Spirosoma rhododendri: one gene and its partners. The protein of the gene in region 1 interacts with the protein of each later gene in a pairwise test. Links are inferred from orthologs where the notes say so. Each region holds a gene or a part of one and is shown in the gene's direction. Other genes may lie near its edges.

Region 1 (8,203 bases):
CCAATCGTTTTGATCGTTTTGCCACTGTAGCTCGACACACGCTGCTCAGTGGCGGGCAGTTCAGTTTTGTCGTCGACATACAGCTGAATCAATACGTAGTCATCGCGCAGGCGTTTCAGCACGTCTGGCTTGGGCCATACGGCCATTTCCATCTTCCGGCAGTTGACGCAGGCATGACCCGTAAAGTCGATCATAACCGGCTTGTTCATTTTCTTGGCGTAAGCCATCCCTTCGTCGTAATCGAAAAAAGCGTTCAGGCCCAGCGGAGCTTCAAACAGATCACCATACTTCTTGGCTGGCGTAGTGCCCGTTTCAGCGACCGGCGCAGCGAGCAGCGACCGGGTGTATAGATCAAAATCCTGCGTTTGCTGGGGGGGTAGAAAGGCCGAAACCGATTGCAGTGGAGCGCCCCAGAGACCCGGAATCAGGTAGAGCGCAAAGGCCAGCGAAACGATTGATAGAAACAGCCGGGGCACCGAAATACTGGTCAGCTCACTATCGTGCGAGAAGCGCAGTTTACCCAGCAGGTAAAAGCCCAGCATGCCGAAGATAATGACCCAAAGCACGATGAACACCTCCCGGTCGAACCATTCCCAGTGGTAGGCCAGGTCGACGTTGGAGAGGAATTTCAGGGCCAGTGCCAGCTCCAGAAAGCCCAGTACCACTTTCACCGAGTTGAGCCAGCTACCCGACTTCGGCAGTGACGTCATCCAGGAGGGGAACAGCGAAAACAGCGTGAACGGCAGCGCCAGGGCCAGCGCGAAGCCAAACATGCCAATTGCCGGACCGAGTAGTTCGCCCATCGAAGCCGCCTGAACGAGCAGCGTACCGATGATTGGGCCGGTACAGGAGAAACTCACCAGCGCCAGCGTGGCGGCCATGAAGAAAATGCCTATCAGACCGCCCTGATCGGCTTTAGCGTCCATTTTGTTGGCCCAGCTTGTCGGGAGCATGAGTTCAAACGCGCCGAAAAACGACGCGGCAAAGACGACCAGCAGCAGGAAAAAGGCAAAGTTGAAAATACCGTTGGTCGACAGGTCGTTCAGCGCATCGGCACCGAAAATTACCGTAATCAACAGGCCCAGCGCCACGTAAATGACAATGATCGACGCGCCGTACAGCAGCGCGTTGCGAATGCCCTTCGCCCGTGTGCCCGACTGCTTGGTGAAGAAGCTAATGGTCATGGGCAACAGCGGAAAAATACAGGGCATGAAAATAGCCGCGAAGCCACCGACTAGCCCGGCTAGAAACGTTACCCACAGCGAATCTTTCACCGGTTCAGGCGTTGCCCCGACGGTTGGCACGTCGGCGGGAGCAACGGTACTCGCTGCCGTGTCGATGGTTGCAGCCTGCGGAGTAACGACGGTACTGCTGGTGGGTGCAACGGCGGGCGTCTGCTCAACGGGCGTAAACTCGATATCGGCCGTCGAAACGGTATCCTGCGCCAGAAGTGGCACTGCGGCAAACAGGCTGATAACCAGCCAGAGAAGCGCCAGCCACGCCCGGCTCCCGGCTAGTATCCGAGGGTAATGCATAGTGGTAATGACTTATTTTACGGGGATACTGAACGCAACTTCATCGGGCGGCAAACACTTGTGGTCGTTACAACTCATGTATTCCAGTTTGCCCTTTACCGTAACGGGTCCGTTGCCTTTCAGCTTGACCTTTTGCTGGAAAATCACCGAATTCTCGAAATAGCTCACCTCCATATCGAAGGTCTTCTCCAGTTTGGTGATCGGTTTCGGCTCCTGCGTTTTGCTGACCAGCGCGTAAGCTGGTGACGAATCGAAGGTGAACGACGTTTTGATCGGCCCGCCTTCCTTTACGTTCTGCGAATAGATGTGCCAGCCTTTGTCCATCGTAGCTTTCAAAAAGACAACGGCTTCGGTTGGGCTCGTCTTTTTGGCGGCATAACTCCAGTGAACCGGGTTAATAATCTGCGCCTTCGCCGACACGGTTGCCAGCAGGACGAGGCTGGCCAGAACAAATTTTTTCATGGGGGTGAATAACGGCTCCAAAGGCCATCTGATGAATAGTATACGCTCTTAACCTCTATCAGCCTATATAACGTTCGATTTGGGGCTGATAATCGTCTGACTCCGGCTTTTTCTTCGGGATCCTGAAATAGGTTCATAGCGCCGACCGCAACCTGAAATTCGCGCGAACGCACGGCTATCTTTTCGACAGGTTCAGCAGCAGGCTTTGCAAATCCTGGTTAATTGACCGTACCGACGATTGCAATTGGTTGAGCATATTGGCCCGCGTGTGGAGGTCGTCGGCCCGGTAGGCTCCGCCCGTTCCAAAGTACAACGCCTGGTCGCTGGCCGACGTGCCGGGCAACACATAATCGAGCCACCGCTGCCGCACATTGTAAGCGATGACGTGCTGACTGCTGTTACTGAAGGCTTTCTCGTGAAGCACATACCATACCACCGGCGGATAAGCGGTCGACTGATCTTTTGCCAGCCAGATGTCGGTCAGCAGGTTACGGGCGTGCTGAAACGGTATGCGCCGGTCCGACGAAAAAGCGGCCACACCGCCAAGCCCGGCGCTGACCAGACCACCACTGATAGCAACCGCTTTGTTGGCATTGTCGCCCGCGATGAGTGCCGTTGCAACGGTTGTAATGGCACCGACCACAACCGAGCCGATCGTCAGGCGACGAACACGCTTGGTATCTGCCTGATCGAGGTACGTAGCCAGCTGATCGGCGCGTTCGCCTTCGCAATCAAGCTCAGCGGCCACGCTGGATACCTGTGTCTGGGCCAGCAGCAACCGGGTTTGTATTTGCTGCCGGAGCCGGTCGGCTTCCTGCGTTGTCACCTGCGTGGTTAGTTGCCGGAGCAGTGGAATGATCGCAACGGCATTAGCGATCAGCAGATCGTGGCGGGAGAACTGCTGCGTGAGCGCCGGACTGACGGCCAGAACGGAGTCGAGATTGGCGATCGGGCGGGTCGACGCATCGTACGTGTACGCCAACGGCGGATCGCAGTAGGTACTCGTCGCTCCCGTCTGATTGATTCGGAGCGTAGCCGATGAACAGGCGACCGATAGGGCAGGCAGCAGCAGTAAAGCAAGGCGTGATAGCGGGTGGGTCATGGGCAGAAAAACGACTGAAACGTGGAACGGCCGGGAGTTGCAAACCTACATCGTTCCAAACAAAATCAGTTGGAAACGGTCATGTTATGCATAGCTTGCGGCTACCTTATGACGTACGAAAATACCCTTGCCTTCGCCCGGCACCTCGATCAGACCGACGCGCTGGCTCCGTTCCGGGATCGTTTTTTTATTCCCCAGCGCGACGGGCGCGACCTGATCTACCTGTGTGGTAACTCGCTCGGTCTGCAACCGAAAGCCGCCCGGCAGGCGCTGAATCATGAACTCGATACGTGGCAGAACCTCGGCGTAGAAGGCTGGTTTGAACAGGCCGACGAACGCGAGCGGGAAGGAGCGGGGCGACCCTGGCTGAACTACCACGAGAGCTGCAAACAGGCACTGGCCGAGATCGTTGGTGCAACTGCCGCCGAGGTATGCCCCATGAATGCGCTGACAGTGAACATCCATCTGCTGCTGGCGTCGTTCTACCAGCCTACGGCGACAAAATACAAGATCCTGACCATCAAAGGCGATTTTCCGTCGGATCAGTACGCGCTTGAAACGCACGTGAAGCACCGGGGTTTTTCGCCCGCCGACGCAATCATTGAAGTGGCTCCGCAGGATGACCAGTTGATTCACACGACCGATATTCAGCGGGCTATTGCGGAGCATGCCGACGAACTGGCGGTGATCTGGCTCAGTGGCCTGAATTACTACACCGGGCAGGTTTATAACATGGCTGCCCTGGCGGCAACGGCGCAGCAGCACTGCATTCCGATCGGGCTTGACCTGGCTCACGCTATTGGCAATGTGCCGGTGCGCCTGCACGACTGGGGCGTCGACTTCGCCACCTGGTGCTCGTACAAATACCTCAACAGCGGTCCGGGGGAATTTCGGGGGTGTTTGTTCACGAAAAGCACCACGATCAAAACCTGCCCCGGCTGGCAGGGTGGTGGGGCTACCGCGAAGACGAACGCTTCAGGATGACGCCCGGATTCGTTCCGGCCCCCGGTGCCGACGGCTGGCAAGTCAGTACGCCACCTATCCCGGCGCTGGCGCTGCACCGGGCTGCGCTCAGTGTTACGGCCGAAGCGGGGCTGACGGCCATGCGGCAGAAGAGCGAGCATCTGACGGGCTTTCTAGCCTACATCATTTCGCAGTACGACGCTATTCAGCAACTGACGCCCGATGAATTTAGTCAGCGTGGGTGCCAATTGTCGTTGCTCGTGCGAAAGCAGGGGAAAGCCTTGTTCGATCACCTCACCCACGACGGAATCATCGGCGACTGGCGCGAACCCGATTGTATCCGGCTTGCCCCGACTCCGCTCTACAATTCGTTCGAAGACGTCTGGCGGGTGGGGCAGTCCCTAAAGCGGTTTTTCAGCCCGGTCAGCTAATTCCGCTTCGACCAGCATCCCGACTCCTTTGTAAATCCGGCGCATGGAGTTCTCTATCTGACTCCAGCCCTCTTCAGTACTTAAATCGATGTCGAGAATACTGCGCTTTTGCTGACTCATAAACACCAGAAATGACATGGCACACGTGATGATGGCGGTGAATGGCCGGGCATTCTGAGCGCTCTTTGCGTTCAGGACAGCCGCAATCTGATCGATAGCCTGCCGGAGCATACCGTTTCGCTCATTCGTCAGCGGGTTTTTTGCCAGCTCGTTGCCCATCAGATCAGCCCGCAGAAACTCCAGCATGTAGCCGTCATTTCGCAGAGTCCGGTATTCCCGCAGCGTATGTTCACAGACCGTATCCATGATCTCGGCAATCGACATACGTTTCAGGGCCTCGACGTCGTAGGAGAAGTGGGGCCGGGGCGTTGTTTTGCGTAGATAATACGCCTGGAGCAACCCCTCCATACCGCCGAAATAACGGTATATCAGAATTTTGGTGATGCCCGATTGCCGGGAAACTCGGTTGACACCCACCTGATCGAGGCCATCTTCGGTAATAATCTGCTCGACAGCGTCGAGTAGACGCTGCTCCGTTCTAGTACGATCACGTTGCATAGATAGGTCAATGAAGTTACGTTCATATACTTAATAGGCACAAAGTTGGTATAGCAAGCTCGTATGGCAAATTAAATTTAGGCAGCAGGTAAGTATAATTACTTATTGTGGCGCTTGAGTAATGTCGGGCTGGCTAAAACGCACATTGCGCTTCAACCCGTCCAGCTTGGTTCGTTTAACTGCCGATCGCCGGAAAATTTCGCGGAATACGTCCTCCGTAATCTCTTCCCAATCGGTGCGGCTGAACTGCGCCAGATCAGGGTGCGGATCGAAAGCGGGCGTCTTGTGGGGCGGGAAAAGCGGTTCCAGGGGCATACATCCTGGCAGATGTCGCAGCCAAAAATCCAGTTATCGAACTGCCCCTGCACCTCCGTCGGGATAGCGTCTTTCAGCTCGATCGTGAAATAGGATATGCATTTGCTGCCGTCGACCACGTAGGGCCCGACGATAGCGTTGGTGGGGCAGGCGTCCAGGCAGCGGGTGCAGGTACCGCAGTAGTCGGTGATGGGGCCGTCGGGTTCCAGTTCAAGGTCCAGAATCAGTTCGCCGATAAAAAAGAACGAGCCGATCTGCCTGTTTATCAGGTTGCTGTGTTTGCCAACCCAGCCCGTTCCCGATCGTTGCGCCCAGGCTTTGTCCATGACCGGTGCCGAATCAACAAAAGCGCGTCCGCCGACTTCGCCGATAACGTCACCGATATACGTCATCAGCTCTTTCAGCTTGTCTTTAAGCACAAAGTGGTAGTCGGTGCCGTAGGCGTACTTCGATAGCTTGTAGTCGTCGGGTTGCTGGGGAAGGGGTTCGGCGGGGTAGTAGTTGAGCAGCACCGTTACTACCGACTTGGCCCCGTCGACAAGCAGACGCGGATCGAGCCGTTTGTCGAAATGATTGGCCATGTAGTTCATCTGTCCGTGCATGCCGTTCTTCAGCCAGCTTTCGAGCCGGGGGCTTCCTCTTCCAGAAAGTCGGCCTTCGCGACGCCACAGAAGTCGAAGCCAAGCTCGATTGCCTTGACCTTGATCAGCTGTGTATGGCGTTGTACGGACGAATGCATAATCGATAGGACGAACTTTCGGCATAACACCAACCGGCAGCCAAAAATTCGAGACCCCGCGCTGACCGCCTGACCGGCGTACCGACATATTGGCAGATGTATCGATTTTGGCCGATCTTTTGTACACTGGTCTCCATGAATTTCTGGAAGCGAAACAGATACTCAACCATGACCAATCCCGAACAAACGGACGAGCAGTCCATCCCCAATACACAGCAGCCTGACAACCTGACCAACGACGAGCTAAGCAGCGACGAAGCCGTAACCGTCAACGGTGGCGAAGCCGCTGAAACCACTGGCGCGTCTGACAAAACGTCGGCCGAAATGGCTGAACTGAAAGACAAATACCTGCGGCTCTACGCCGACTTTGAGAACTTCCGTCGCCGGACAGCCCGCGAAAAGCTGGATATGATTAACAGCGCCAACGAAGGGCTGATGAAGTCGCTCCTGCCCGTCATCGACGATTTCGAACGGGCCATGCAATCGATGAACGCCACCGACGATGGTACCGCCGTGAAGCAGGGTGTCGACCTGATTTATACCAAACTGACCAAAACACTGGAAAGTAAGGGCCTGAAACCGATGACGGTGAAAGGCGAACCCTTCGACGCCGATCTGCACGAATCGATCACGCAGTTTCCGGCCCCCAGCCCCGATCTGAAGGGTAAGGTCATCGACGAAGTAGAAAAAGGGTACTATCTCGGCGACCGGGTTCTCCGCTTCGCCAAGGTGATTGTGGGTAATTAATGGCGAAAGAGTGAAAGAGTGAAAGAGCGAAAGCTGTCTATGTCGGCAATCGCTCTTTCGCTCTTTCATTCTTTCACTCTTTATAATATTATGGCAACGAAGCGCGACTATTACGAAGTTCTGGGGGTCGATAAGAACGTCTCGGCAGACGACCTGAAAAAGGCGTACCGCAAGATGGCGATCCAGTTTCACCCGGATAAAAACCCGGACGATCCGTCGGCCGAGGAAAAGTTTAAAGAGGCTGCCGAAGCCTACGACGTTCTGAACGATCCGCAGAAAAAAGCGCGTTACGACCAGTTTGGGCACGCCGGTATGGGCGGTGCGGCCAGCGGTGGCTACGGTGCCGGTGGGCCATCGATGGACGATATTTTCAGCCAGTTTGGCGATGTGTTCGGCGACGATTCTCCGTTCGGCAGCTTCTTCCGGGGCGGTCAGGGGGCGGTGGGCAGCGGCAGCGCGTCCGGCGCGGGTCTGACCTGCGTATCAAGCTGAAACTGAACTTGCAGGAGGTTGCCAACGGCGTCGAGAAAAAGATCAAGGTAAAGCGGCACGTCACCTGTACGACCTGTGGCGGCAACGGTTCCAAAAACGGCACCGCCGTGCAAACCTGCTCGACCTGTAGCGGTACCGGACAGACCCGTAAGGTTGTTAACACGATGCTCGGTCAGATGGTGTCGACCAGCACTTGCCCGACCTGTAACGGCGAAGGCAAGCTCGTCACCGACCGTTGCGACGTTTGCTTCGGCGAAGGTCGCGTGTTGCAGGAAGATGTTATTCCGCTCAAAATTCCGGCGGGTGTTGCCGAAGGCATTCAGCTATCGGTGGGTGGTAAAGGCAACGTGCCGCCCCGTGGTGGTGTTGCCGGTGATCTGCTGATCGTTGTGGAGGAAGAGGAGGATGCCGACCTCAAGCGCGATGGCAACAACGTCGTGTTTGATTTGTACGTCAACTTCGTGGATGCCGCCATTGGTACCAGCGTTGAAGTGCCAACTATCGACGGTAAGGCCCGGATTACGCTCGAACCCGGTACGCAGAGCGGCAAGATTTTGCGGCTGAAAGGAAAGGGTATCAAAGAGCTGAACGGCTACGGCCGGGGCGACGAGCTGGTACACGTCAACGTCTGGACACCCAAACAGCTGTCGTCGGACGAGCGGACGATGCTGGAAAAACTGCGCAACTCGCCGAATTTCCAGCCCAAGCCGAACAAGAACGAAAAGGGCTTCTTCGACAAGATGAAAGACTTTTTTCACGGTTGAATCAAGAACCTGATAAGCCAGTAAATGCGAAGGAG
Region 2 (6,680 bases), 410 kb from region 1 along the record:
CAACCACAAGGATCTGTTCGATTCGATTCCGACCGATGCCGACGCGTATGCCCCTGCCGAGCCATCGTCGGGCCGCTACCTGCCCTCCGCCAGTACGCCTGTACCCCGCAATACAGTCTCGCCCCCATCGGAAACGTACGGCTCGCATCCGCCGGTGCAGATTTACGATGAAACCGACGGCGACATCAACGACCTTACGGAAGTCGAAGATGTGACCCACGAAACCGCCGATGACGATTCGCTGTCGCTCGAACGACAGGAAAAAGAGATGATTCAGAAGGCGTTGCGTCGAAACAATAACAAGCGCAAGTATGCCGCGCAGGCGCTGGGCATCTCCGAACGTACACTTTACCGTAAAATCAAGCAGTATGAAATTGATGAAGAATAAGGCCCGGTATACTGCATACCTGTTGCTTCTCTTCTGTTCGCTGGTAACCAGCAGTTGCGGGGTATATTCGTTTACGGGCACTACCCTGTCGCCAACGATTAAAACGGTTACTGTCAACAACTTCGTGCTGGCAACGGCCGGTGGACCGGCAAACCTGCCGCTGACGTTCAACGAACGACTGAAGGAATATTACCAGCGATATACCAACCTGAAAGTCGTACCGGCCAACGGCGATCTGCTACTGGAGGGCAACATTACGGGTTACGAACTGATTCCGGTGGCCCCCACTGCCCAGGATCAGGCGGGCGTCAACCGGCTGCAAATCACGATTCTGGTGCGTTTTTACAACAACAAAGACGAAACCAAGAACTTCGAACAGCCTTTTTCGTTCTACCGGGATTTTCCCCAGAGCCAGACGCTGAGCCAGAACGAAAGCCGCCTTGTCCCGCAGATTCTGGATCAGATCGTACTCGACATCTTCAATAAAACAGCCGCCGACTGGTAGGTACAGCCCGCTTATCGCTTTGCCTGTTAGCCGATTTTTCGCCATTTTCGTGCGGTAACATACCTGCTAACCTCCCTCGCCCGTGACTCCCATCGACAAAGAAACATTCTCCTACTGGGTAACTCATCCCGACGATCTGACGGCTACCGATTTTGCGCAGCTCCAGGAAAGTATGGCTACATATCCGTACTGCCAGTCGCTGTATACCCTGACCGCCAAGGCCGCGTCCATCCATCAGAAGGGCCAAACCGTACCTTACGTCCGGCAGGCAGCCGCCTACGCGCTGAGCCGCAACGCCCTGCGGAAGCTGATCGACAATGAGTTTCAGTGGTCCGATAACCTACTGTCGCGGCTCAACGAGCTATCGGCCCGGCACGTACCCATCCCCGACGATTACCAGCAGGAGAGTTACGCGTTCTTCAAGTCGAAAGCGGGTCTGACGGGTGGCTTGCCCCGCCTGACGGTGCCCGGTGTGCGACTGGCCGATCAGCCGGAACAGCTGTTTGTCGACCCTACGCCCACGATCCCAACCCCGGAAGACCCCACGCTGTCGGAATCAACCCTGCGGCAGGAACTTACGCAGATTGCCGAAGCCCCGGCCACGCCCATCCTGACAGCGACCGAACTGGAACGACAGCGGCAGCTCGAACTGATTGATTCGTTTATTCAGAAAGAGCCCAGCATTTCGCGGATACAGCGCCGACCCGACGAGGAGCAGCAACAGGAAGATTTGGCCAAACGGACACCCAGCGGAGGGGGCGCGCTTGTCACCGAAAGTTTCGCCAGGATTTTGCTTAAGCAGGGTAAGGTCGAAAAGGCCCGCGAAATCTACCAGCAACTTATGCAGCGTAATCCGCAGAAAAATGCGTACTTTGCGGCAAAAATCGCTGAATTAGATGCTGGTAACGCATCGGCTACCTAGCGTTTGCCGCACCACACTAACTACAGTAACGAACGCATTTTAACTCGTAGAATTCTATTTTCATGTTAACGGCAACGATTGTCATTATTTGTATTCTTACCGTACTGCTCATTCTGATTGTGCTGATCCAGAACTCCAAAGGGGGCGGACTGGCCGGAGAATTCGGCGGATTGGGCTCTAATCAGCTGATGGGCGTCAAGAAAACGACCGATCTGCTGGAGCAAATCACCTGGGGGCTGGGTATAGGCGTAATGGTCCTGTCGTTGGCATCATACATCATGGTCGACCGGAATCAGACAGGTGTTATTAATAGCATCAACGTCGACCGGGCTCAGCAGCAGACGCTGCCGACAACGGCTCCTGCACCGGTTCCAGCCACTGGAGCGGCTAGTCCGGCTGCGTCGGGTGCTGCGCCAAGTCAGGCGGTTCCGGGTGCTGCTACGCCGGGCGCGTCGACCTCGGCCCTGACACCGCAGAAATAAGCTTTCGGTATTCGGTTTACGGTTTTCCGTATTACTTACAGCCACTTTCCATCCGGGAAGTGGCTGTGTTTTTGTGGGCTAGTGGTGTAGCCCGGACCTCCAGGTCCGGGTGGCCGTCAGGCCAATTGGTGCATGCGGCAGTTAATTGGTCGCTGACGCGCCCACCCGGACGTAGACGTCCAGGCCACACATCTGTGAACCGAAAACTGTAAACTGTATACCGAAAACCGTCACGCTACCGCTTGCGCGAGGAGTTGGTTGGCGATGGGAAGCAGCGTTTCGGCGACGGGTAGCGGCTGTTTGCTTTCCAACCGGAACGTGGCGGGATTGGGTAAATGCGTGTGTCGGCGGATGAGGTCAAGCTTGATGTTTTCGAGCGTATTGGCCAGCCCCTGCTGCACCGATTCGAGATACCGGAACCGCACGATACGGCCTCCCGGTACCTGACTGGCATATAGCGTAAGCCGAAACTGGTACACGTCCGTTTTTCGTTGCTGCGTCGCATACACAAACAGATAGCCTTCTTCCGGGCGTAATGGCAGCAGGCCCACCGGCTCCAGCGTTAGTGCCTGCGCGATGTCGGCCCAGCGTTGTTCACCCTCAGCAACAGCCTGCCGGAAACGGGGTAGTGCAAACGCGAGTGTGGCGTCAATCTCAGTCATGAAATTGTCGTCAGGCACGTCGGAAACGTAGTCGATGCTGGGTGGTGGACCCTTGATACCCCGCACCCGCCGGGGAAACGACGCGCTCAACGAACCCTTACCCTGCATAAACGTAGCCCCCCTGTTGTAGTGTTCGCGCAGATCAGGCAGCGCGGGGTGCAGCTGGTTTCCGGCAAAGTGTTGTTGAACAGACTGTAAATATGCCATCACGACATATTGCTGGTATTCAGAATCCAGCCAATTTTGCATAAACCAGTCAGGAGCCAGCGCTTTCATACAAGTGAGCAAAGATGGTGTCATTCTCAAGGTATTGAATCTAACCCAAATTGCCACATATTATTGCCGCAGATCGCTTTCAGGCCAAATATTCAGGGCGGTTTTCTGAAAATCGACAGGTTGTCAGCTAAAAAGCGGTAAATCTGGCAGGGTTTGGCTCTGGCATAGTAATTGGCGAGTGAAGACCGTCATACTGGCTGAACAGATCAGTTAACAACCTTAATCAACTCATTATCATGGTAACAGAAACGGAAAGCGTGAAAGTAAACGTGAAACCGCTGGCCGACCGGGTGCTGGTAGAAGCCGCTCCGGCAGAAGAAAAGACGTCTTTCGGGATTATCATTCCTGACACGGCGAAAGAAAAGCCACAGCGCGGTACGGTTATCGCCGTAGGTGCTGGCAAAAAAGATGAGCCCCTGACGGTTCAGGTGGGTGATACGGTACTGTATGGCAAGTATGCCGGTACCGAACTGACCATCGACGGTAAGGAGTACCTCATCATGCGCGAATCCGATATTTTCGCAATCCTTTAACCTGAGTATGCAGGATTTGGTAGCATGTGGTCAGTCAAACAACTGTCAAACGCAACCTTACAACCTTCCGACTCTACAACTTTTTCAACTTAACAATCATGGCTAAGAAAATATTCTTCGATACAGAAGCCCGCGAGCGCATCAAAAAAGGCGTCGACACGCTGGCTGACGCGGTAAAAGTTACGCTCGGACCTAAAGGCCGTAACGTTATCCTCGACAAGAAATTCGGTTCGCCTGCCATCACCAAAGACGGTGTTACGGTAGCAAAAGAAATCGAACTGAAAGACGCCATGGAAAACATGGGCGCGCAACTGGTGAAGGAAGTAGCGTCGAAAACGGCTGATTCAGCCGGTGACGGTACGACCACGGCTACCGTTCTGGCGCAGGCGATCTACTCGATCGGTGCGAAAAACGTAGCTGCCGGTGCAAACCCAATGGACCTGAAGCGCGGTATCGACAAAGCCGTACTGGCTGTAACGGGCAATCTGGCCGAGCAGGCACAGACCGTTGGCGACGACTTCGGCAAGATTCAGCAGGTAGCTACCATTTCGGCTAACCACGACGACGAAATCGGTTCGATGATCGCCGAGGCTATGAAGAAAGTCGGCAAAGAAGGTGTTATCACGGTTGAAGAAGCGCGTGGTACCGAAACCGAAGTTAAAACGGTTGAAGGTATGCAGTTCGACCGGGGTTACCTGTCGCCGTACTTCGTAACCAACACCGAGAAAATGGAAGCGGAGCTGGAGCGTCCGTTCATCCTGATCTCGGAAAAGAAAGTATCGTCGATGAAAGAACTGCTGCCGGTACTGGAGCAGGTGGCTCAGACGGGCCGTCCTCTGCTGATTATCGCAGAAGATGTCGACGGAGAAGCACTGGCTACGCTGGTGGTCAACAAAATCCGGGGTGCGCTGAAAGTTGCCGCCGTGAAGGCTCCGGGCTTTGGCGATCGTCGGAAAGCTATGCTGGAAGATATCGCTATCCTGACGGGTGGTCAGGTAATCTCGGAAGAGCGTGGCTTCAAACTGGAGAACGCGTCAATCGAATACCTCGGTCAGTGCGACAAAGTGACGATCGATAAAGACAACACGACCATCGTAAACGGTGTTGGTGCGAAAGACGATATCGCAGGTCGCGTTAACCAGATCAAAGCACAGATTGAAAACACGACGTCGGATTACGACCGTGAAAAACTTCAGGAGCGGCTGGCTAAGCTGTCGGGTGGTGTTGCCATCCTGTACATCGGTGCCGCTACCGAAGTAGAGATGAAAGAGAAGAAAGACCGTGTCGACGACGCCCTGCACGCAACCCGCGCAGCCGTTGAAGAAGGTATCGTAACCGGTGGTGGTATCGCTCTGATCCGCGCTATCTCGTCGCTGGACGGTGTTAACACGATCAACGAAGACGAGAAGACTGGCGTTGCGATCATCCGCACGGCGCTGGAAGCTCCCCTCCGCACGATCGTTGCCAACGCTGGCGGTGAAGGTTCGGTAGTGGTCAACAAGGTAAAAGACGGTCAGGGTGGTTTTGGCTACAACGCCAAAAACGATTCGTACGAAGACCTGTTCGCTGCTGGTATCATCGACCCTAAGAAAGTAACCCGTCTGGCACTGGAGAACGCGGCCTCGATCGCGGGTCTGCTGCTGACGACCGAGTGTGTGATTGCCGACGAGCCCGAAGAGGCTCCGGCTGGTGGCGCAGGCCACGGTCACCCCGGCGGTATGGGCGGCATGATGTAATCATCACGCAGCCTATACTGATCGACTCGATTGGTGTACTAAAAAACCCTCTGGCTTCGCAGCCGGAGGGTTTTGTCTTTTGTGGGTTGTTGAGTTGCCCGAAATCTATATCACAAGCCCGACCACGCCTATTTTGGCAAATATACACTGAACGTGGCCCCCTGCCCTGGCTGACTGGTTGCTGTGATAATGCCACCGTGGTTCGTAACGACCTTCTGGCAGATTGCCAGGCCTATACCCGTACCGGCAAACTCGTTATTACCGTGCAGACGCTGAAAAACCTGGAAAATACGGTTCGTATATTTTTCTTCGAAGCCAACGCCATTATCGACAACGTCGATTCGGTAGTAGGTTTTTATCTGTCGGCCGGGCTTTATAGACGCTGGAAGTTCATCCAGCGTCACTAGTCGTGCCGTGACCCTGATATGCGGTATCACCGGGTCGCCGTGCAGGTCGACACGGCTGAATTTGATGGCGTTACTGAGCAGATTCTGAAAAAGCTGTTCCAGTTGTGTTACGTCGCCCTGAACCATAGGTAGGTTATCAGCGTCAATCTGCGCATCTGATTCTTCAATCGACACCGTCAGGTTGTCCTGCACAACACTTATGACCTGCGTTAGTGAAATCTCAGTTGCAGTTACCTGCTGGGTCGAAATTCGCGAGAAAGCCAGCAAGTCTTTTATTAACACCGACATCCGGCTGGCAGCCAGCTGCATTCGCTCCAGATAACGATATTCTTCCGTCGAATCATTGGCGTAGCGCGTCTTGAGGAGGTCGCCAAACTGCTGAATCTTACGCAGCGGTTCCTGCAAATCGTGGCTGGCTATGTAGGCAAACTGCTCCAGGTTTTGGTTCGATCGGGTCAGGTTTCGATTCGTTTCCAGAAATTCTTCGTTGGTGGCAGCCAGTTCCTCATTGGTCGCCATCATTTCTTCGTTGATGGCAGCCATTTCCTCGTTGGTAGCTGCCAGTTGCTCGATGCGCTCCTGCACTTCCATTTCGAGCGCCAGTTCGGTCTGCCGTTGCTCCGTAACGTCCTGCATGGTGCCACTGACCCGGTAAGCTTCCATGAATGCGTCGTAGTAGACGTGGCCTTTCGCATGGATAATGCGCTTACGACCTGTCGTTAGCGACTTTATTCGGTACTCGACGTCGTATTCCTTTTTTTTGTCGCTG
Region 3 (6,760 bases), 2.2 Mb from region 1 along the record:
CCCAAGCCGTAGACTGATGGAAAAGTCAGCACCAGCAGGACCCCGGCCCAAATCAGTGTGAGTAGCAAAGCGGGCAGCTGAAAAATAGACCGTACAGAACTATCCGACCGGTTGAGCCGAACCAGCAGGGGCAAGCTCAGCAGCGACAACGGCAGCACGGGCGTTTGTACCAGCCAAAGCAGCACCGCCTTCGCCAGAATACCCACCGTTTGTCCGAGCGACACGACGATGTTTCCCTGTATCTGGTTTGAGCCGAGCCGAATGGCATTGCCCGGCGCACCGAATACCAGCCCCGCCGATACCAATGCCACAACCAGCATGATTGCCAGAAAACCGTCGAACGTACGCTGAAACAGGAGCCGATACCCAGCCATGGCCAGTATCATCCCGACCAGCAACACCAGAATCGTTTCGCCCGACCCGACGATAAAGAAAACCAGCACACCCGCCCAAAAAGCGTTCAGATTGCGGTACAAACCGGCCGGAAGGCGATACCAGCGCATCACGATGGCCAGCCAGTAGAGCGTCAACGCGGCCGGAATGGTGTAGGCAACGACCGACGAAGCCCAGAAAAAGCCTTCTACCGTGTTGGGCAGGGCCACCATGTAGGCGAAGAAGAGAAGGCCCGCAACCGACAGTCGGGTTGCGCGTGGGCGATCGCGCAGAACTTCGTCGGTAAAGCTGTAGACTGATAGCAGGAACCCCGTCACGGTCAGCGCCGGGATGAGCCGGTAGCCGTCGTACCAGCCCCAGACCAACGGGCTGCCGTGCACCAGCATATTGGAGAAATATCGGCCTGTCCAGCCGTTGTAGTAGAGTTTCTGAGCGGCCCAGAAACCGTACCGCACCGCCGTATCAGCGAAGCAGTAGTCATCAGCTGCCGAGGGGTGGTTGTGCGCCGACAGCAGCACCAAGGGCAGGTAGGTCAGCACAACGAACAGACCGGTTGCTACGGCAACCAACCGATCAGAAAAAAGATGTTTCATGCAGTGTAGTGACTGCCGTACAGCTTGCTACCGCTACGCCGGCTCGACCTTCGGCCGATCCAGAAACGGGTAAGAAAGTACCGCCAGCAGGATAACCAGTGTGCCCAGATAAAAGCCAGCCGTCATACGTTCCGTGTCGCCAAAGATCAGTACAGCCAGCAAAATTCCGTACACTGGCTCCAAATTTACGGTTAATATGGCCATATACGGCGAAAACTTACGCAGTAGCCCTACCCCTACCGAATACGCGTATACCGTACAGACCATCGACAAGATACCCAGCCACAGCCATTGCGCAGCCGTTTCGGGCACAAACTGCACAGTCGCATTAGCCCCTGCCGGACCCACGTAACGCACAGCCAGCCACAGCCCAAGCGCCCCGACGGTAGCCCCCGCCATCTCGTAGGCCGAGATAACCAGCGATTCGTAGCGCTGCGCGAAACGGCTGTTGATAATGGTAAATAGCGACGATAACATGGCCGATAGCACCGCCACCACGAGCCCGGCCATTTTATCAAATTCGAAGCGAAAAATCAGGTACAGGCCCGACATCACGACGCCCCCCAGTATGACTTCGATGAGCCGGACGCGCCGACGTAACACAATCGGTTCGAGCACGCTGGCCCACAGCGAACTCGTTGCCATACCCGCCAGACAAACCGATACGTTGGCGAGCCGGGCCGCCAGAAAAAACAGCACCCAGTGCAGGGCAATAACGCCCCCGGTGGCCAGCAGCTTCCAGCGATCTGCGGGCGAAACGTCCATCGACTGTTTCCGAAACCGCAGCACGGCCAGCAGTCCAATCGTCGCTAGTCCCGTCCGGAACAGTACCACCGCCGATGCGTCAAGCGGTTGCAGCAGTTTACCCAGGATAGCCGTAAACCCCCAGATCAGGACAATGAAATGAAGCTGGAAATAATCAGTAGGCGAAGGCTTCTGGGGCATAATGTGGGAGTATAGAATGAACGAGTGATAGACTGATTGAATAGGCTGGCGCAGACACTTTTCTATTCAATCAGTCTATCACTCATTCATTCTATCATTGTTTACCTCGGAATAGTGTTGTAGAGCAACAGGCCGATGGCGGCAAAAATAAGGTTTGGGAGCCAGACCGCGATGATCGGGTTGAGAAAGCCCTCCTGCGCGATCCCTTTGGCCAGCATGAAAAACAGCAGGTATGTGAAGGCCAGAAAGAAGCCCAGTGCCACCTGCCAGCCTACCCCCCGCCGACTCTTCCGGGCCGACATAATGACGCCAATTACCGTCAGGATGATAATGGCGAACGGACGGGTGTCACGGCTGTATTTCTCAATCAGATACGTCTCGACCCCATCGGCACCCCGGCTTTGTAGCAGTTCGATGTGGTGGTTTAACTCGGGGAGCGTCAGGGTTTCAAACAGGTTGAAATCAGAGCTGAAATCGTCGGGTTTCAGGTTCAGCGTCGTGTCGATGCGGGTGCCGGGGGTCAGCGTTTCCGTCGGCCCGTTGATCGACCGGACGGTGTAATCATAGATGCCCCACTTCTTCTTCTTGGTATCCCATTCGATACGGTCGGCCGAGAGCTTCGCCTTCAGCTGATTCCCCTCGACCCGCTCCAGCGTAAACTTATAACCCGTGTTGCTCAGGTTGTTGTAGCTTTCCAGATACGCGTATGTATTGGGCGCTATCTTAATATGTACGTTTCGCCCCGAATACGTGTACGGGTTGTTGATGTACTTGATCTCAAACGCAATCCGGGTTTTGTTGGCCTTCGGAATGATGTAATTGACCATAAAGTACGTCAGCACAGCCAGCACCGACGCCCCCAGCAAGTACGGCCACAGCAGCCGAATGAAGCTGATGCCGCTGCTCAGCATAGCAATAATTTCGGTGCGGGCCGCCAGCCGCGACGTCAGGAATACCGTCGCGATAAACACCATGAGCGGGCTGATGTAGTTGGCCCAGTAAGGAATGAAATTCAGGTAATACTGACCCAGAATCTCAGCCGCTGTTACGTTGTTTTTGTGGAAGTTATCCACCTTCTCGGTATAGTCGATCATCACCACCACCAGTACAATCACCATCACCACGAAGATGTAGGTTTGCAGGAAGCGTTTCAGAATATACCAGTCTAAGAGTTTCATTTGTTCAGTTCAATGTTTAACGTCTAAGGCTTAAAGTTGGCGGCTTGTCAATAACCTTAAACCTCGAACTTTAAACTTTAGACCCACTATTCCACCAGTAGATTCCGGGCGACTTCGTGGCTGACGAAGATCGGCTGACCTGATTCGCTGACAATACGTATTGACCGATCGAACGGATTGATTTCGCCCATCGAAACGGCGCAGCCCAGCGTAAGCTGGCAGCGGTCGAGGTGTTGCAGAAATGCCGTCGAATGCTCCAGTACACCCATCAGCCGCACCGATTCGCCCACGCTGACTTCCGATAGCTTCCGGTATTCCGTCGCGGGCATCTGACCGGCCTGCGTCGGAATCGGGTCGCCGTGGGGGTCGAACTGCGGGTGATTCAGGAACGCATCCAGTCGGCTCGTCAGTTCGTCGGAGCGGATATGTTCGAGTTCCTCGGCAATGTCATGCACCGCATCCCAGCCAAAACCCAGCTTGTCAACCAGAAATACTTCCCACAGGCGGTGCCGCCGAATGATCCGTAGAGCCTGCCGTTCGCCTTCTTCCGTCAGCCGTACGCCCTGGTATTTTTTGTAGTGAATCAGCTCTTTATCAGCCAGTTTACGCAGCATATCCGTTACCGAAGCCGCTTTTGTAGCCGTGACTTCCGCCAACGCGTTCGTACTCACGTCGCCCTCCTGCCGTAGCGCGAGCGCATAAATCGTTTTCAGATAATTTTCTTCCGTGAACGAATGCATAAGAGACTAACCAGCCTTACAACGAATGGGCAGGTATCAACAGTTTACGCGCAAAGGTACTTTTTGTGTTAAACTTTCTAAAAATTTAGAGGAGTCTAAATTTTTGTTTCAACATTCCTTACTTTTATACGTTACATAGCTGAATTGCCATAGAATCTGAGTAAAGGCGTGCAAACAGAAAAGAACTAAGAAGCCAACGTTCGGGCTGGTTTCTTTTTCTCCCCGCGGCTTTCTTCCCCCTTACATGAACGTTACGAATACAACAACAAAAGGCTGGCGGCAGGATAGTACGACCAACTCGCTGGCCGACGTACATAGCTCGGTCTCCGTACCACACAACGCCGGTTTTTTTCGGACGCTCATGGCCTACGCCGGACCGGGGCTGATGGTAGCGGTTGGCTACATGGACCCCGGCAACTGGGCCACCGACATTGCCGGTGGCGCACGGTTTGGGTACCGGCTGTTGTCGGTCGTGCTGATTTCCAACCTGTTCGCGATTCTCCTGCAACACTTGTCGCTTAAACTGGGCATTGCCACCGGTCGTGATCTGGCTCAGGCCTGCCGCGACCATTTCAGCAAACCCGTAGCGTTTGTGCTGTGGCTACTGGCCGAGATTGCCATTGCCGCAACCGATCTCGCCGAAGTGATCGGGTCTGCCATTGCGCTTAACCTGCTGTTCGGCCTGCCGCTGGCGGTTGGCATTCTCATCACAGCCGCCGACGTGCTGCTGCTGCTGTATTTGCAGAACAAAGGCTTTCGGGTCATCGAACGAATCGTTGCCAGCCTGATTTTTATTATTCTGGCCTGCTTCGGCTATGAGCTGATTGTGTCGCGACCCGACATGGGTTCGGTAGTCGACGGGTTACTTCCCCGGCCCGAAATCGTGACCAACCCCAGCATGCTCTACATCGCCATTGGTATTCTGGGGGCTACCGTGATGCCGCACAATCTGTATTTGCATTCGAGTATCGTACAGACCCGCGACTACCCCCGAACCGATGCCGGTCGGCAGACAGCTATTCGATTCTCCACCATCGACTCGACAGTATCACTGTTTCTGGCGTTTTTCATCAACGCGGCCATCCTCGTATTGGCAGCTGCGGCCTTTCACTATTCGGGCAATCAAACCGTCGCCGACATTACCGATGCCCACCGGCTGCTCGATCCGGTTCTTGGCGTCAAACTGGCTGGTATCCTGTTTGCCGTGGCCCTATTGGCATCGGGCCAAAACTCGACGCTGACGGGTACGCTGTCGGGGCAAATCGTGATGGAAGGGTTTCTGCACCTGCGCATCAAGCCGTGGTTACGCCGACTCATCACCCGCCTGATTGCCATCGTTCCTGCCCTGATCGTCGCCATTCTGTATGGTGAGCACGGCACCTCGGAACTGCTCGTGTTCAGTCAGGTCGTTCTATCCCTGCAACTCAGCTTTGCCGTAGTGCCGCTGGTGATGTTCACGGGCGACAAACTGAAGATGGGTAAATTCGTCAATTCCGGCTGGATGAAGGTGACGGCCTGGGCCGTAACTGCCCTGATTATCGGGCTGAACGTATACCTGCTGTGGGATACAGTCAGAGCCTGGGTGTGAGGAATCGTATGGCTTGGGAAACGTTCGCTACGCCGATTGGGTTATCCTGCTGAACTCCCCCGCTTTCCGTGAACGAAGAAACAAAAAGTGGCCGCATCTTCGATGTAGTCATTCTGAAAAGGCTCTACGCTTTCGTACAGCCCTACCGGAGTCGCTTTTTCGGACTGGTCGCCATCATTATGCTGGCCGCCTGTCTGTCTCCGCTGACTCCCCTCCTGATTCGATACACCATTGATGATGTCATCAGTGCCGGTGACTACAACCGGCTGACGACTATGCTCATCGTCATGCTGGTGGTGCTGGTCGTGCAGGCGGCTGTTCAGTTTTATAACACGTACTTGTCGGGCTGGCTGGGGCAGTACGTTATTCGGGATATCCGGGTGCAGCTCTACCGCAAGATTCTGACGCTGCGGCTGAAATTCTTCGACAACACCCCCATCGGCCGACTCGTTACACGCTCCATTTCCGACGTCGAAACGCTGGCAGATGTGTTTAGCGAAGGGATGGCCGCTATCGCTGGCGATATTCTGCAACTGGTGCTGGTGATCGGCGTAATGCTGTATACCGACTGGCGGCTTGCACTCATCAGCCTGTCGACCATCCCGCTGATGTTGATCAGCACGTATATTTTCAAGGAAAAAATCAAGAAGTCGTTCAACGAAGTCAGAACGGCGGTGGCAAACCTGAACTCGTTTGTGCAGGAACACATCACCGGTATGAGCATCGTGCAGATTTTCGGCAGCGAAGCCATTGAAGCCGACAAGTTTCGCGACATAAACGGCGAACATCGCAAGGCCAACATCCGCTCTATCCTTTACTATTCGATTTATTACCCCGTCGCCGACATTATTTCGGCGGTAGCCGTGGGGCTGGTTGTGTGGTACGGTGCGCGGCAGATTATTCATTCCGACATCACCTTCGGGACCGTTACGGCTTTCGTGATGTTTATTAACCTGTTTTTCCGCCCAATCCGGATGCTGGCCGACCGCTTCAACACCCTGCAAATGGGTATCGTCAGCACCGACCGGATCATCAAACTCCTCGATAGCGACGAGTATACCCTCAACAACGGAAAGCATGCCCCCGCCACCCTCCGGGGCGACGTAAGTTTCGATCACGTCTGGTTTGCGTACAACGAAGAAAACTGGGTGCTGCGCGACATCAGCTTCCGCGTCAAAGCGGGCGAAACAGTTGCATTTGTCGGCGCAACCGGGGCGGGTAAGTCGTCGATTATCAACCTGCTCAGCCGATTCTACGACATCAATAAAGGCGAAATTTGCGTCGATGGTGTCGACGTTCACGATTACGAACTGGGCCACCTGC

Evidence for each region. The genes of interacting proteins can lie anywhere in the genome.
Region 2: the proteins of HH216_RS21625 (region 1) and groL interact in binary tests that used the Escherichia coli proteins (3 or more experiments, as listed by UniProt). The link is inferred for Spirosoma rhododendri from one-to-one orthologs.
Region 3: the proteins of HH216_RS21625 (region 1) and HH216_RS12195 interact in binary tests that used the Escherichia coli proteins (3 or more experiments, as listed by UniProt). The link is inferred for Spirosoma rhododendri from one-to-one orthologs.

Annotation. Positions count from the first base shown.
Region 1 is NZ_CP051677.1:5,191,886-5,200,088, reverse strand. What follows is about bases 5,209-8,122. They hold HH216_RS21625 (nucleotide exchange factor GrpE), read left to right. Parts: upstream 5,209-6,333; coding sequence 6,334-6,912; downstream 6,913-8,122. Also shown: HH216_RS21655 (protein-disulfide reductase DsbD family protein), read right to left, coding at 1-1,535; HH216_RS21650 (protein-disulfide reductase DsbD domain-containing protein), read right to left, coding at 1,548-1,997; HH216_RS21645 (hypothetical protein), read right to left, coding at 2,173-3,099; kynU (kynureninase), read left to right, coding at 3,208-4,083; HH216_RS26300 (kynureninase/PvdN C-terminal domain-containing protein), read left to right, coding at 4,080-4,493; HH216_RS21635 (TetR/AcrR family transcriptional regulator), read right to left, coding at 4,464-5,111. UniProt on the Escherichia coli protein: Participates actively in the response to hyperosmotic and heat shock by preventing the aggregation of stress-denatured proteins, in association with DnaK and GrpE. It is the nucleotide exchange factor for DnaK and may function as a thermosensor.
Region 2 is NZ_CP051677.1:4,778,233-4,784,912, forward strand. Bases 3,282-6,185 are described here. They hold groL (chaperonin GroEL), read left to right. Parts: upstream 3,282-3,866; coding sequence 3,867-5,504; downstream 5,505-6,185. Other genes in these bases: HH216_RS19890 (co-chaperone GroES), read left to right, coding at 3,472-3,768; HH216_RS19900 (PAS domain S-box protein), read right to left, coding at 5,633-6,185. Outside these bases: HH216_RS19865 (sigma-54 interaction domain-containing protein), read left to right, coding at 1-388; LPS assembly lipoprotein LptE, read left to right, coding at 411-893; HH216_RS19875 (hypothetical protein), read left to right, coding at 976-1,815; preprotein translocase subunit SecG, read left to right, coding at 1,878-2,297; HH216_RS19885 (hypothetical protein), read right to left, coding at 2,528-3,208; more of HH216_RS19900, read right to left, coding at 6,186-6,680.
Region 3 is NZ_CP051677.1:2,942,145-2,948,904, reverse strand. What follows is about bases 3,282-6,265. They hold HH216_RS12195 (Nramp family divalent metal transporter), read left to right. Parts: upstream 3,282-4,093; coding sequence 4,094-5,437; downstream 5,438-6,265. Other genes in these bases: HH216_RS12190 (ABC transporter ATP-binding protein), read left to right, coding at 5,506-6,265; HH216_RS12200 (metal-dependent transcriptional regulator), read right to left, coding at 3,282-3,849. Also shown: HH216_RS12215 (DUF6056 family protein), read right to left, coding at 1-986; HH216_RS12210 (DMT family transporter), read right to left, coding at 1,020-1,931; HH216_RS12205 (LptF/LptG family permease), read right to left, coding at 2,033-3,109; more of HH216_RS12200, read right to left, coding at 3,196-3,281; more of HH216_RS12190, read left to right, coding at 6,266-6,760. UniProt on the Escherichia coli protein: H(+)-stimulated, divalent metal cation uptake system. Involved in manganese and iron uptake. Can also transport cadmium, cobalt, zinc and to a lesser extent nickel and copper. Involved in response to reactive oxygen.